Regions from separate parts of the Kocuria sp. CPCC 205258 genome, predicted to be linked through region 2. Evidence: riboswitches for the same ligand, from Rfam matches in the RefSeq annotation. Region 2 holds a riboswitch; each other region holds the start of a gene.
The links. A riboswitch is a leader RNA that binds a small molecule or an ion and turns the genes downstream of it on or off. The one in region 2 is predicted to bind S-adenosylmethionine.

Region 1 (3,828 bases), on a different contig from region 2:
GGTGCTACACCGCCCGGGACGCGCTGCTGACCGCCGAGCTCGGCCGGGAGGCCCTCGAGACCGACTGGGTCAAGCTCGAGGTCATCGCGGACGAGGACACGCTGCTGCCCGACGTGGTGGAGCTCCTCGACGCCACCGAGCAGCTCGTGGCCCGCGGCTTCAAGGTCTTCGCCTACACCTCCGACGACCCGGCCGTCGCACGCCGCCTCGAGGACCTGGGCGCGGCCGCGGTGATGCCCCTGGGCGCCCCCATCGGCACCGGGCTGGGCATCCTCAACCCGCACAACATCGAGCTCATCGCCTCCCGGGCGTCCGTGCCCGTGGTGCTCGACGCCGGGATCGGCACCGCCTCCGAGGCCGCGCTGGCCATGGAGCTGGGCTGCGACGCCGTGCTGCTGGCCAGCGCGGTCACCCGCGCCCAGGACCCGGTGGCGATGGCCACCGCGATGCGCCACGCCGTGCTCGCCGGCCGGCTCGCCGCCGGTGCCGGGCGCATCCCGGCCCGCCGCCACGCCCACGCGTCCTCGCCGATGGCCGGGCGGATCGACACGGACGCCGCCGGTGCCGGGCCGGCTGACGGCCCGGCGGACGTGCCGCGCGGGGACTGGGCGCCCGTGGGGGAGCGGCCGTGAGCCCGCTGCCCCCGCTCGTGGAGCCCGGCCCCGAACTGACCCGCGAGGAGCTCGAGCGCTACGCCCGGCACCTGACCCTGCCCGGGATCGGGACCCTCGGCCAGCGGCGGCTGCGGAACGCCCGCGTGCTCGTCGTCGGCGCCGGGGGGCTCGGGTCCCCGGCCCTGCAGTACCTCGCCGCGGCGGGGGTCGGGACCCTCGGGATCGTCGACGACGACGTGGTGGCGGTCTCCAACCTGCAGCGCCAGGTGGTGCACACGACCGCCGACGTCGGCCGCCCCAAGTCCGTCTCCGCCGCCGAGGCCGTCACCGCGCTCAACCCGCTGGTGGAGGTCCGCACCCACCCCGTCCGGCTGGACGCGGACAACGCCGTGGACATCATCGGCCGGTACGACCTGGTCCTGGACGGCGCCGACAACTTCGCGACCCGCTACGTGGTCAGCGACGCCGCCGCCCTGACCGGCACACCCTGCGTGTGGGGCTCCATCCTGCGCTTCGAGGGGCAGGTCAGCGTGTTCTGGGCCGGGCACGGGCCCACCTACCGGGACCTCTACCCCGAGGCCCCGCCGGACGGCGAGGTGCCCAGCTGCGCCGAGGGCGGGGTCTTCGGCATGCTCCCCGCCACCGTCGGCGCGGTCATGGTCACCGAGGCCGTCAAGCTCGTCACCGGCACCGGGGAGCCCCTGCTCGGCCGGGTGCTGCTGCACGACGCGCTGGCGATGACCTGGCGCGAGATGCGGCTCACCCCGGATCCCGACGCCGCCCCGGTCACCGCGGTGGCCCAGCCCGCCGCGGTCTGCGCGCTGCCCGGCGCGGACGCCTCCGAGACCGTCGGGGCGGCCGAGCTGGCCCGGCTGCTCGAGCGCCGGGAGCGCGGGGAGGCGTCCTTCGCCCTGGTGGACGTGCGCGAGGATTGGGAGCGGGAGCTCGTGGCCATCGACGGCGCCGTGCCCGTCCCGCTGCAGGAGATCCTCGACCGCGGCGCGGACGCCCTGCCCCCGGAGGCCCGTGGCACGGACCTCGTGCTGCACTGCAAGGCCGGGGCCCGCTCCGCGACCGCGCTCGCCGCGCTACGCTCCTTCTACGCCGGGCGGGAGGAGCGGGTCCGCCACCTCGAGGGCGGGGTGCTCGCCTGGGCGGCACAGGTGGACCCGGACCAGCCGGTCTACTGACCCGGTCTCCTGCGGCACACCGCTACACCACCGCGGAGGACGTGACCTTCTGTGACGCCGTCGTGACACTCCATGACGTGCGCCCGTCATCCGGTTGGCCCCGGACCGGGCGGTCTGATGCCATGGCAAGCGCCCCATTCAGAGCGGCTGAGAGATCTGGCTCGACGACGCCGCAGCAACCCGCCCTCCACCGGGGTCAGGGTGCTAATGCCAGAACCGATGGAGATCCCGGATCTGCAGTCGGTCCGTGACGTCAGCCTCCGGCGCTGACGCCACCGGGCCCGCCCCCGGCGCGACCGGCCGACCGGCAATCCTCGGTGCGACCGAGAGGACCACCGCATGACCCCGAGCACGGTCGAGGAGACCACCGCCCATCCCCGCGCCGGCACGGACCTCGCCGCCGGCCTGCCCGGGGACTACTCCGGGCTGCGGGAGCACTTCCGGCCGCTGTTCGCGGAGATCGCCGCCGGCGCCCTGGACCGGGACCTCCGGCGCGCGCTGCCCTACGCGGAGGTCGGCCGGCTGGACCGGGCCGGGTTCGGCGCCCTGCGCGTCCCGGCGGCCCACGGCGGCCCCGGGGTCAGCCTCGAGGACTTCACCCGGCTGCTGGTCGACCTGGCCGAGGCCGACTCCAACATCGCCCACCTCTACCGCTCCCACCACGGCTTCGTGGAGTCCCTGCGCTTCCTGCCCCGCGAGCTCCAGGAGGTCTGGTACCCGCGGGTGCTGGCCGGGGCCACCGTCGGCAACGCCTCCACGGAGAAGGGCGGCAACGCGCTGGGCACCCTGAACACCGTGCTGAGCCGGACCCCCGAGGGCTGGGAGCTCACCGGCCGGAAGTTCTACGCCACCGGCTCCGTCTTCTGCGACTACACCCGCGTCTCGGCCGCCCTGGACGGCCGCGACGGGCGGCGCTTCGCCGTCGTCGCCACGGACGCCGAGGGTGTGACGCTCGAGGACGACTGGGACGGCTTCGGGCAGAAGCTCACCGGCACCGGCACCGCGGTCTTCGACCGGGTGCGTGTCCCGGAGGACGCCGTGCTGGACCGCACCGCCGGCAGCGCGGAGGCCGTCCACGAGGCCGCCTTCTTCCAGATCGTGCTGCTGGCCGTGCTGGCCGGCATCGCGCGGGCGGCCCGGAGGGACGCGGTGGAGACCATCGCCGGACGCCGGCGGACCTTCAACACCGGGCTCGGCCTGCCGTTCCGCGACGACCCGCTGATCCAGGAGGCCACCGGACGGATCTCCGCCAAGGCCTTCGCCGCCGAGGCCACCGTCCTGCACGCCGCCCGCGCCCTGGACGCCGGGATCGCCGCCGCCGCAGCGGCCGGCGCCGACCGGCCGGAGTTCACCGGGGCCCTCCCGGCGGCGCTGCACGAGTCCGAGATCGCCGTGGAGCACGCCCAGGTCACCGTGCCGGAGCTGGCGCTCGGCGCGGCCCAGGACCTGTTCCTCACCGTGGGCGCCTCCGCCACGTCCACGGCCAAGGGCCTGGACCGGCACTGGCGCAACGCCCAGACCGTGGCCACCCACAACCCGATCGCCTTCCGCGCCCGAGCCCTCGGCGACTACCTCATCAACGGCACCCTGCCGGAGGGCCTGAACGCCATCGGCGACGCGAGGACCGGCGCCACGACCGACCCCGCGACCGACGGCACGACCGACGCCGACCGAACCCCAGGAGCCTGACGCATGAGCACCACGACCACGGCCGCCCCGGGCCGCAGCAGCATCGTCCACGGCAAGAAGCGCGTCCTGGCCTCGGCCTTCGCCGGGACCACCATCGAGTGGTACGACTTCTACCTCTACGGCACCGCCGCCGCACTCGTCTTCAACGTCCAGTTCTTCCCCATGGCCACCGAGCTCGGCGGCATCGTGGCGTCCTTCGCCACGCTCGCGGTCGGGGTGATCGCCCGGCCCCTGGGCGGGATCATCGCCGGGCACCTGGGGGACCGGATCGGCCGCAAGGCCCTGCTGGTGGCCTCCCTGCTGCTCATGGGCGTGGCCTCCACCCTGATCGGCCT
Region 2 (3,828 bases):
GAGTGCCCGCCGATGTACTTCGTGGTGGAGTGCACCACGGCGTGCGCGCCGAGCTCGAGGGGGGTCTGCAGGTACGGGGACGCGAAGGTGTTGTCGACGACGAGCAGCGCCCCGGCGTCCCGGGCCAGCTGCGCCCAGGCCGCGACGTCGGCGATGCCGAGCAGCGGGTTGGACGGCGTCTCGAGCCACAGCACCTTCGTGGCGCCGGGGCGCACGGCCGCCCGGACGGCGTCGAGGTCCGTGATCTCCACGGGCGTGTGCCCGATGTCCCACGGGGCGAGGACCCGGGTGATCAGCCGGTTGGTGCCGCCGTAGCCGTCGGCGCCGAGCACGATGTGGTCGCCCGGGCGCAGCACGGCGCGCAGCAGGGCGTCCTCGGCCGCGATCCCCGAGGCGAACGCGAACCCCCGCTCGCCGCGCTCCAGGGCCGCGAGCTGCTCCTCGAAGCCGCTGCGGGTGGGGTTGGAGCCGCGGCTGTACTCGTGCCCGGCGCGCAGCACGTTGATCCCGTCCTGGGCGAACGTGGAGGTCTGGTAGATCGGCGGGATGACCGCCCCGGTCAGCGGGTCGGGCTCCTGGCCGGCGTGGACGGCGGTGGTCGTGAAGCCCCGGTGGCGGGTGCGGGTCTCGGTGGGGGACGTCATGGCGGGCTCACTTCCGGGTGGTCTGGACGGCGGTGACGACGGTGTCGAGGGCCTGGCCGAGGTCGGCCACGAGGTCCTGGGGGGACTCGAGGCCGATCGAGAGCCGGATCGTGGTCTCGGCGATCCCGCCGGCCCGGCGCTGCTCGGGGGTCAGGCGGCAGTGCGTCATGGCCGCCGGGTGGGCCACGAGGCTGCGGGTGTCCCCGATGTTGGCCACCAGCTTGAACAGCCGGAGCGCGTCGATGAACGGGCCCACGGCGCCGTCCGGGGCGGCGAGGTCGAAGGAGAACACGGAGCCGGTCCCGCGCGGGAAGTCCCGGGCCGCGATCCCGGCGCCGGGGTCCCCGGGCAGGCCGGGGTGGTGGACGCGGGCGACGGCGGGGTGCCCGGCCAGGAACTCGGCCACCGCCAGCGCCGAGGCCGTGTGGCGGGCCACGCGCAGGTCGAGGGTCTCGGTGCCCTGCAGGATCTGGCTGGCGTTGAACGGGGAGAGCGTGGTGCCGAGGTCGTGCACGTACTTCGCCCGGACCAGGTGCAGGTAGGGGCTGGCGGCGGCGCACTTGTCGACGAGGCTGAGCCCGCCCCAGCGGGCGCGGGCCTGGGTGAACTGCGGCCACTTGTCCGGCCGGGCGGACCAGTCGAAGGTCCCGCCGTCCACGACCGCCCCGGCGAGCGCGTTGCCGTGCCCGCCCAGGAACTTGGTGGCCGAGTGCACCACGATGTCGGCGCCCTTCTCCAGCGGCCGGTACAGGGCCGGGGACGCGAGGGTGTTGTCGACGACGACGGGCACCCCGGCGGCCCGGGCGACGTCGGCGATCCCGGGCAGGTCCGGGAGGGTGGCCAGCGGGTTGCCGATGGACTCGAGCAGGAACGCGCGGGTGTCGGGGCGCACGGCCGCGGCCCACGCCCCCGGGGCGGTGGGGTCCACGAAGGAGACCTCGATGCCGTAGTCCGCGAAGGAGTCGGTGAGCAGGTCCACCGTGCCCCCGTAGAGCTTCTCGGAGGCCACGAGGTGCTTCCCGGCGCCCTGGCCGAGCAGGGCCAGCAGCGCCACGGCCACGGCGGACTGGCCCGAACCGGTCGCCACGGCGCCCGCGCCGCCCTCGAGGTCGCTGATCCGCTGCTCGAGCACGGCCACCGTGGGGTTGCCGGTGCGCGTGTAGGTGAAGCCCGCCCGGGTCTGGGCGAACATCTGCCGGGCCGCCTCGTAGTCCGGGAACTCGAAGGCCGCGGTCTGGTAGATCGGCACCGTCAGGGTGCGCTGGACGACCTGGTCGTGGGTGCCGGCGTGGATCTGCCGGGTCGCGAGGTCGTGGTCGGTCACGGGGATGGACATGGCGCTGCTCCTGTGCCTTGCTCTTACCCGCACCGGTCACCCGCGCGGACCCGGTGGGCACGCCGCGGAAGATGCAGGCCGCTTCCTCATCCGAACCACCCAATGAGCATGGGGTTGGTGCGTGACCAAGTCGGAGCTTGGCGGTCACGTCTCGTGAAGCTGGAACAACACTATGCGCAGAGGTAGTGGGTGTCCCTCCGCGTCGGAAGATGACGACCGTGACGGTTCGTGACGCCGGCCGTGCGCGCCGGGCCCGGCGCGGGCCCTCGCGTCAGGCCCGGGTGTCGATGTCCTCGAAGATCAGGAACGTCTGGGTGTCCACCACACCGGGCAGCTGCTGGACGTGCTCGAAGATCACCTGCCGCAGGTGCACGGTGTCCACGGCCCGCACGAGGAGCATGACGTCGAAGTTCCCGCCCACCAGGGCGATGTGGTGCACGGCGGGGATCGCCTGGAGCTGGGCGCACAGCTCCCGCCAGGTGTTCTGCTGGAGCTTGAGCGTCACGTACGCGGAGGCCTGCAGGCCCGCCCGCACCGGGTCGATCACGGTGCTGAAGCGCAGGATCACCCCCTCGTCCCGGAGCCGGTTGATCCGGGCGTAGGCGTGGGCCCGGGAGACGTGCACGGCCGCGGCGATCGCCGTCACGGACTGCCTCGCGTCCCGGGACAGCTCCGCGAGGATCTTCCGGTCGGTCTCGTCCAGCGGCACGGGGGTCGAGGGCACGGCGGGCTCCTTCGGGGCGGGTCGGGCGCGGGGCCCGGAACGTGTCGGACGAATGCGTGTGCTCCACGCCACACTAGAACATTTCGTCCACGCGCGGTGCACTGTCCGTCTCAGACTTCTGCATTTTCCCCGCTCTGTGGATACGAACCATGCCCGGTTCCCATACTGGGGAGACAGAGCCGCACCACCTTCCTGCCCTCCCCGGACCGCGGCCGCACCGGGGACCGACCGAGGGGACACCATGAGCCAGACCGTCGAGACCCCCGAGGACCCGATCCTCCGGGCCTCCCAGAGCTTCGGCATCACGCCGGAGCAGTACATGCTCCCGGCCCGCGGCGAGATCCGCATGGTCGACCCGAGCGGGCGGCTGCTCGCCCCCGAGGAGCAGGGCACCGGCCCCGGCCACGAGTACCCGCTGCCGGCCCCGGACGTCCTGCTGGGCGCCTACGAGAAGCTGGTGGTCGGGCGGCGGGTCAACGACCAGAACTCCGCGCTGGTCCGCCAGGGCCGGATGGCCGTCTACCCGTCCAGCCACGGCCAGGAGGCCTGCCAGGTGGCGGCCGCCCTGTGCCTCGAGGAGGGCGACTGGCTGTTCCCCACCTACCGGGACACCGTGGCGGTCATGACCAAGGGCGTGGACCCGATGCAGGTCATGGCGATCTTCCGCGGCGAGTGGCACAGCGGCTACGACCCGTACGAGCACTGCGTGGGCATCCAGTCGACCCCGCTCACCACCCAGCTGCTGCACGCGGTGGGCGTGGCCCACGCCGCCAAGCTGCGCGGCGAGGACACCGTGGTCCTGGCGATGTGCGGGGACGGCGCCACCAGCGAGGGCGACTTCCACGAGGCCCTGAACTTCGCGGCCGTGTTCAAGCTGCCGGTCGTGTTCTTCGTGCAGAACAACGGTTACGCGATCTCCGTGCCCCTGTCCCAGCAGTCCGCGGCCCCGAGCCTCGCCCACAAGGCGGTGGGCTACGGCATGGCCGGCGAGCGCGTGGACGGCAACGACCTCGTGGCGCTGCTCGCCACCCTGCGGCGCGCCGTGGACCTGGCCCGCTCCGAGTCCGAGCCCCTCCTCGTGGAGGCGCACACCTACCGCATGCAGGCGCACACCAACGCCGACG
Region 3 (3,828 bases), on a different contig from region 2:
TACCTCGACTGGTGCCTGTCCGGGGAGGTCGACGAGACCGACCTCGTGATGCTCACCGACCAGCGGCTGCGCGCCACGCTCAAGGAGCGCTGGGTCGCGCGGGTGGAGCCGTGGGTGGACCTGCCCGAGGACCTGCCCGCCGAGCGCCGGAGCCGGCTGCTGGCCGTGCGGCTGCTCGCCGACGGCGTGTGGTTCGCCGACGCCGCGGGCGTCTTCGCCCCCGACCCGCAGGAGCGGGCCCGGGTCAGGGCGGTCGCCGACGAGCTCCTGGAGGGCTGAGCCGTGCTGCGCAGGCTGCTGCTGCTCGCCGCCGTGCTCGCCGAGGTGGCGGCCACGCTGTCGCTGAAGGCGGCTCTGGACGAGCCCGCCTGGTACGTGCTCGTCGTCACCGGCTACCTCGCCGCGTTCACCCTCCTGGCGGCCGTGCTGCGCCGCGGCACGCCGGTGGGGGTCGCCTACGGCGTGTGGGCCGCCCTCGGGGTGATGCTCACCGCCCTGGCGGCGGCCGTGGTCTACGGTGAGCGGCTGGGCCCGGCCGTGCTGGCCGGGATCGTGCTGGTCGTGGCCGGCGTGCTGTGCGTGGAGCTCGGCTCCCGCCGCCCCGCCCGCGAGACCGAGGAGGCAGCCTGATGGCCTGGCTCTTCCTCAGTGTCTCGATCCTCACCGAGGTCGCCGGGACCCTGTCCCTGCGGATGGCCGCCGGGGGCCGCCGCCGCTGGTACGCCGCCGTGACCGTCGGCTACCTGGTGGCGTTCACCTGCCTGAGCCTCGTCCTGGCCGAGGGCATGGCGCTGGGCGTCGCCTACGGCATCTGGTCGGCCTCCGGCGTGGCGCTGACGGCGCTGGCCGGCCGGGTCCTGTTCCGCGAGCCGTTCACCTGGGTGACGGCGGCCGGGGTGGCTCTCATCGCCGGCGGAGTGCTCCTCATCGAGCTCGGCGCCCCGCCGGTCTGAGCGGTCCCCGGCGCCGGGCCGGGTCCGCCGCACCGCCCCGGGTGGTGCGGCGCCGGATCTCGTGTAGAGTAGTCCGCAGTTGTTGAGGTTCGTTTTTGTCTTTCAAGCAGTTCGGCCCACTCGGGTGCAGCAGTTTTTCTGAGAAGACGTTTTCCATGCATCACAACTGTTTTGTTTCTCGAACGTCGGGAAACGTTCATCTCATGAAGGATCAGGTCTCCCATGACTACCGGTATCGTCAAGTGGTTCAACGCTGACAAGGGCTTCGGCTTCATCACCCCCGAGGACGGCTCCAAGGACGTCTTCGCCCACTTCTCCGCGATCAACTCGAACGGCTTCCGCTCGCTGAACGAGAACGACCGCGTCGAGTTCGAGACCCAGGACGGCCCCAAGGGCCCCCAGGCTGCGAACATCAACGTCATCTCCTAAGGATCTTCCGCGGGCTCCGGCCCGTTGATCCTCCAGAACCGTCGTCGGGCTGCGCCCGGCGGCGGTTCTGTCGTCGTACCCGCCGAGCAGCACCGGGAGGAAGCGCCGTGACCGTTCCCGATCCGCTCCCCGCCGCGGAGGAGCCGGAGGACCCCTTCGTGGTGAACCGGGTCTCCGACGCCGAGCTGGACGTCTCCGTGCCGTTCGAGGTCGAGGCCTCCGAGTGGACATTCGACGGCTCCGCCGACGAGGCCGGCGGCGGGTGGGGCTTGGCGGGGGACTACGGCCTCGAGTGAGCACCCCGCGGGTCCCACCGGCGCTCCGGACGTCACCGTCCTCCGGCACGACGGAGGCCGCAGCCCGACGGGCTGCGGCCTCCGTGCGCTCCTGTCCGCCGGCTATGCCGACATCGGGAGGGACGAGGGGTGGAGCTTGAAGAACGGGTGCCGTCCGGTCGCCGCGAGGGCTCCGGGAACGAGGAGCTGGCGGTACTTGGCGCACCATTGCGCCGTACCCTCCGTGTGCTCCGCCGCGGCGGCCAGGTCGTCGGCCTCGGGGCTCAGGTACTCCTGCACGTCCCCGTCGGTCGACGTGAGACGGACGAGGTGCAGATCGGGGAGGGCGGTGACGGTCACGTCGATCCACTCCTCGCGCTGGTCGGTGGTGATGGCTGTTCTTTCTTCGGACATGGTCATGTTTTCTCCTGACGTTCTTGCAGGCATCCGATGGCGTTGCCCGCCGCTTCGTCATCCGATCCACCCGGGAACATCGGGTTGGCGCGCAGCGGGTCGGAGCCCCTCCACGGTTCCGCCGGGGATCGTCGATCTCCGGCCGAGGGCGTGGACGCCGCATCTCGAGAAGCAGGTTCAGGCTACCCCGCGGCACCGACACCACGACAAGCGAGTCGTGAGTTGTGTCACTGAAACGTAATGCGCGGGGTCGTCGCCTGCGCCGTCCCCGGTCCTACGGGACCCATTCCAGCGCAACGATGTGTCGTCGAGATGTCCGGGCGGTGACACCCCGGGGAAGGCCTGTGCACAGGAGGGGGGCACCGGATCCGGCCGGGGCGCCGCACCGGACACGGTTCGGCCGATGTGGTTCAATGGGGAGAGCTTCAAGAGACCCGGTCGGCAAGCTCCGACTTGACCGGGCACCAACCCCATGTTCACGGGTGGTTCGGATGACGAAGCGGCTCGCATCGCCGCAGCAGCGGTACCCGGTGCGAGCAAGAGCGCACGAAGGATCCCGGTCATGTCCGACCCCCGCCACTCGGCCGCCCGCACGGGCGCGTATCCCCAGCCCTCCCTCGCCGTCCCGGCCACCGGGGACGGAGCCCGCCGCGGCCCCGCGCCGAGCGTCCCGGCGATCAGCGTCTCCGCCATGAGCGTCGAGGACTACGCCCGCGTGGTGCAGGTCCGCACCGAGTTCGTGGACTTCCTGCTGGCTCCGGCCCGCGGGGAGCTCGCCGCCGCGGCCTGAGGCCCGCCGCCGTGGACCTCCTCCTGGACCGTTCCGTGCTGCTGGGGGTGCGCACCCCGGAGCGCTGCCCCGAGCTGGCCGAGGCCCTGCGCCGGCACGGACACCGGCGGCTGTTCCTGCCCGCCACGGTGCTCGGGGAGCTGCTCGCCGAGCGGCCCGACGAGACGCTGTGGGCGGAGCAGCTCGAGCTGCGCTTCCCGGGCCGGGTGCTCCCCGCGGACGCCGCCGTGGCCCGGGCGTGGGGAGCGCTGGCCGCGACGGGGGCGGCCGACCCGCTCGCCGGGCTCACCGCGGCCACGGCCCTGGTGCACGGGCTGACCGTGCTGACCGCGGAGCCGGAGCGGTACGCCGGCACCGGGGCGCCCGTGCTGGACGCGTCCCCCGCCCGCCGGTAGCCCTCAGACGGCCCGGCGGTGCCGCCGGCCCCGCCCCTGCCCCTGGGCCGAGAGCGCCACGGCGCGCTCGTAGTGCTCGAGCAGCTGCCCGACCAGCACGTCCCACGTCCGGCCCTGGACCGCCGCGTGCGCCGCGACGCCGAACGCGGCCCGCTTCGCCTCGTCGCCCAGGAGATCCGCCACGTGCCCGCGCAGCGCCCCGAGGTCGCCCGGGGGATAGAGCCAGCCGGTGCGGGACCGGTCCACGAGGTCGAGGGGCCCACCCCGGCCGGTCGCGACCACCGGCACCCCCGAGGCCATGGCCTCCTGGATCGTCTGGCAGAACGTCTCGAACTCGCCGGGGTGGACGAACACGTCGAAGGACGCCATGATGCGCGCCAGGTCGGCGCCGCTGCGGCGCCCGGTGAAGTGGGCCTGCGGGAGCCGGCGGCGCAGGGCGTCCTCCTCCGGGCCCGAGCCCACGACCACCAGACGGGTGCCGGGCAGGTCCGCGACCGCGGAGAGGTCCTCGACCTGCTTCTCCGGGGCGATCCGGCCCACGTAGCCGACGATCCGCCGGCCGCCGCCGACCT

Region 1: linked by a shared signal. The riboswitch ahead of RF644_RS03130 (acyl-CoA dehydrogenase family protein) and the one ahead of RF644_RS16320 (O-acetylhomoserine aminocarboxypropyltransferase/cysteine synthase family protein) in region 2 are both predicted to bind S-adenosylmethionine.
Region 3: linked by a shared signal. The riboswitch ahead of RF644_RS10900 (hypothetical protein) and the one ahead of RF644_RS16320 (O-acetylhomoserine aminocarboxypropyltransferase/cysteine synthase family protein) in region 2 are both predicted to bind S-adenosylmethionine.

Annotation. Positions count from the first base shown of each region.
Region 1 covers NZ_JAVKPS010000001.1:673,431-677,258, reverse strand. The annotation lists gene RF644_RS03140 (thiazole synthase) at 1-632, shown strand, start outside; gene moeB (molybdopterin-synthase adenylyltransferase MoeB) at 629-1,804, shown strand; SAM riboswitch class I at 1,936-2,030, shown strand; gene RF644_RS03130 (acyl-CoA dehydrogenase family protein) at 2,144-3,493, shown strand; gene RF644_RS03125 (MFS transporter) at 3,497-3,828, shown strand, end outside.
Region 2 covers NZ_JAVKPS010000012.1:70,855-74,682, reverse strand. The annotation lists gene RF644_RS16325 (cystathionine gamma-synthase) at 1-644, opposite strand, end outside; gene RF644_RS16320 (O-acetylhomoserine aminocarboxypropyltransferase/cysteine synthase family protein) at 652-1,980, opposite strand; SAM riboswitch class IV at 2,018-2,139, opposite strand; gene RF644_RS16315 (Lrp/AsnC family transcriptional regulator) at 2,252-2,704, opposite strand; gene RF644_RS16310 (thiamine pyrophosphate-dependent enzyme) at 2,946-3,828, shown strand, end outside.
Region 3 covers NZ_JAVKPS010000005.1:181,974-185,801, reverse strand. The annotation lists gene RF644_RS10930 (TetR/AcrR family transcriptional regulator) at 1-279, shown strand, start outside; gene RF644_RS10925 (multidrug efflux SMR transporter) at 283-630, shown strand; gene RF644_RS10920 (multidrug efflux SMR transporter) at 630-953, shown strand; gene RF644_RS10915 (cold-shock protein) at 1,176-1,382, shown strand; gene RF644_RS10910 (hypothetical protein) at 1,490-1,678, shown strand; gene RF644_RS10905 (hypothetical protein) at 1,781-2,077, opposite strand; SAM riboswitch class IV at 2,495-2,620, shown strand; gene RF644_RS10900 (hypothetical protein) at 2,634-2,861, shown strand; gene RF644_RS10895 (PIN domain-containing protein) at 2,873-3,256, shown strand; gene RF644_RS10890 (glycosyltransferase family 1 protein) at 3,260-3,828, opposite strand, start outside.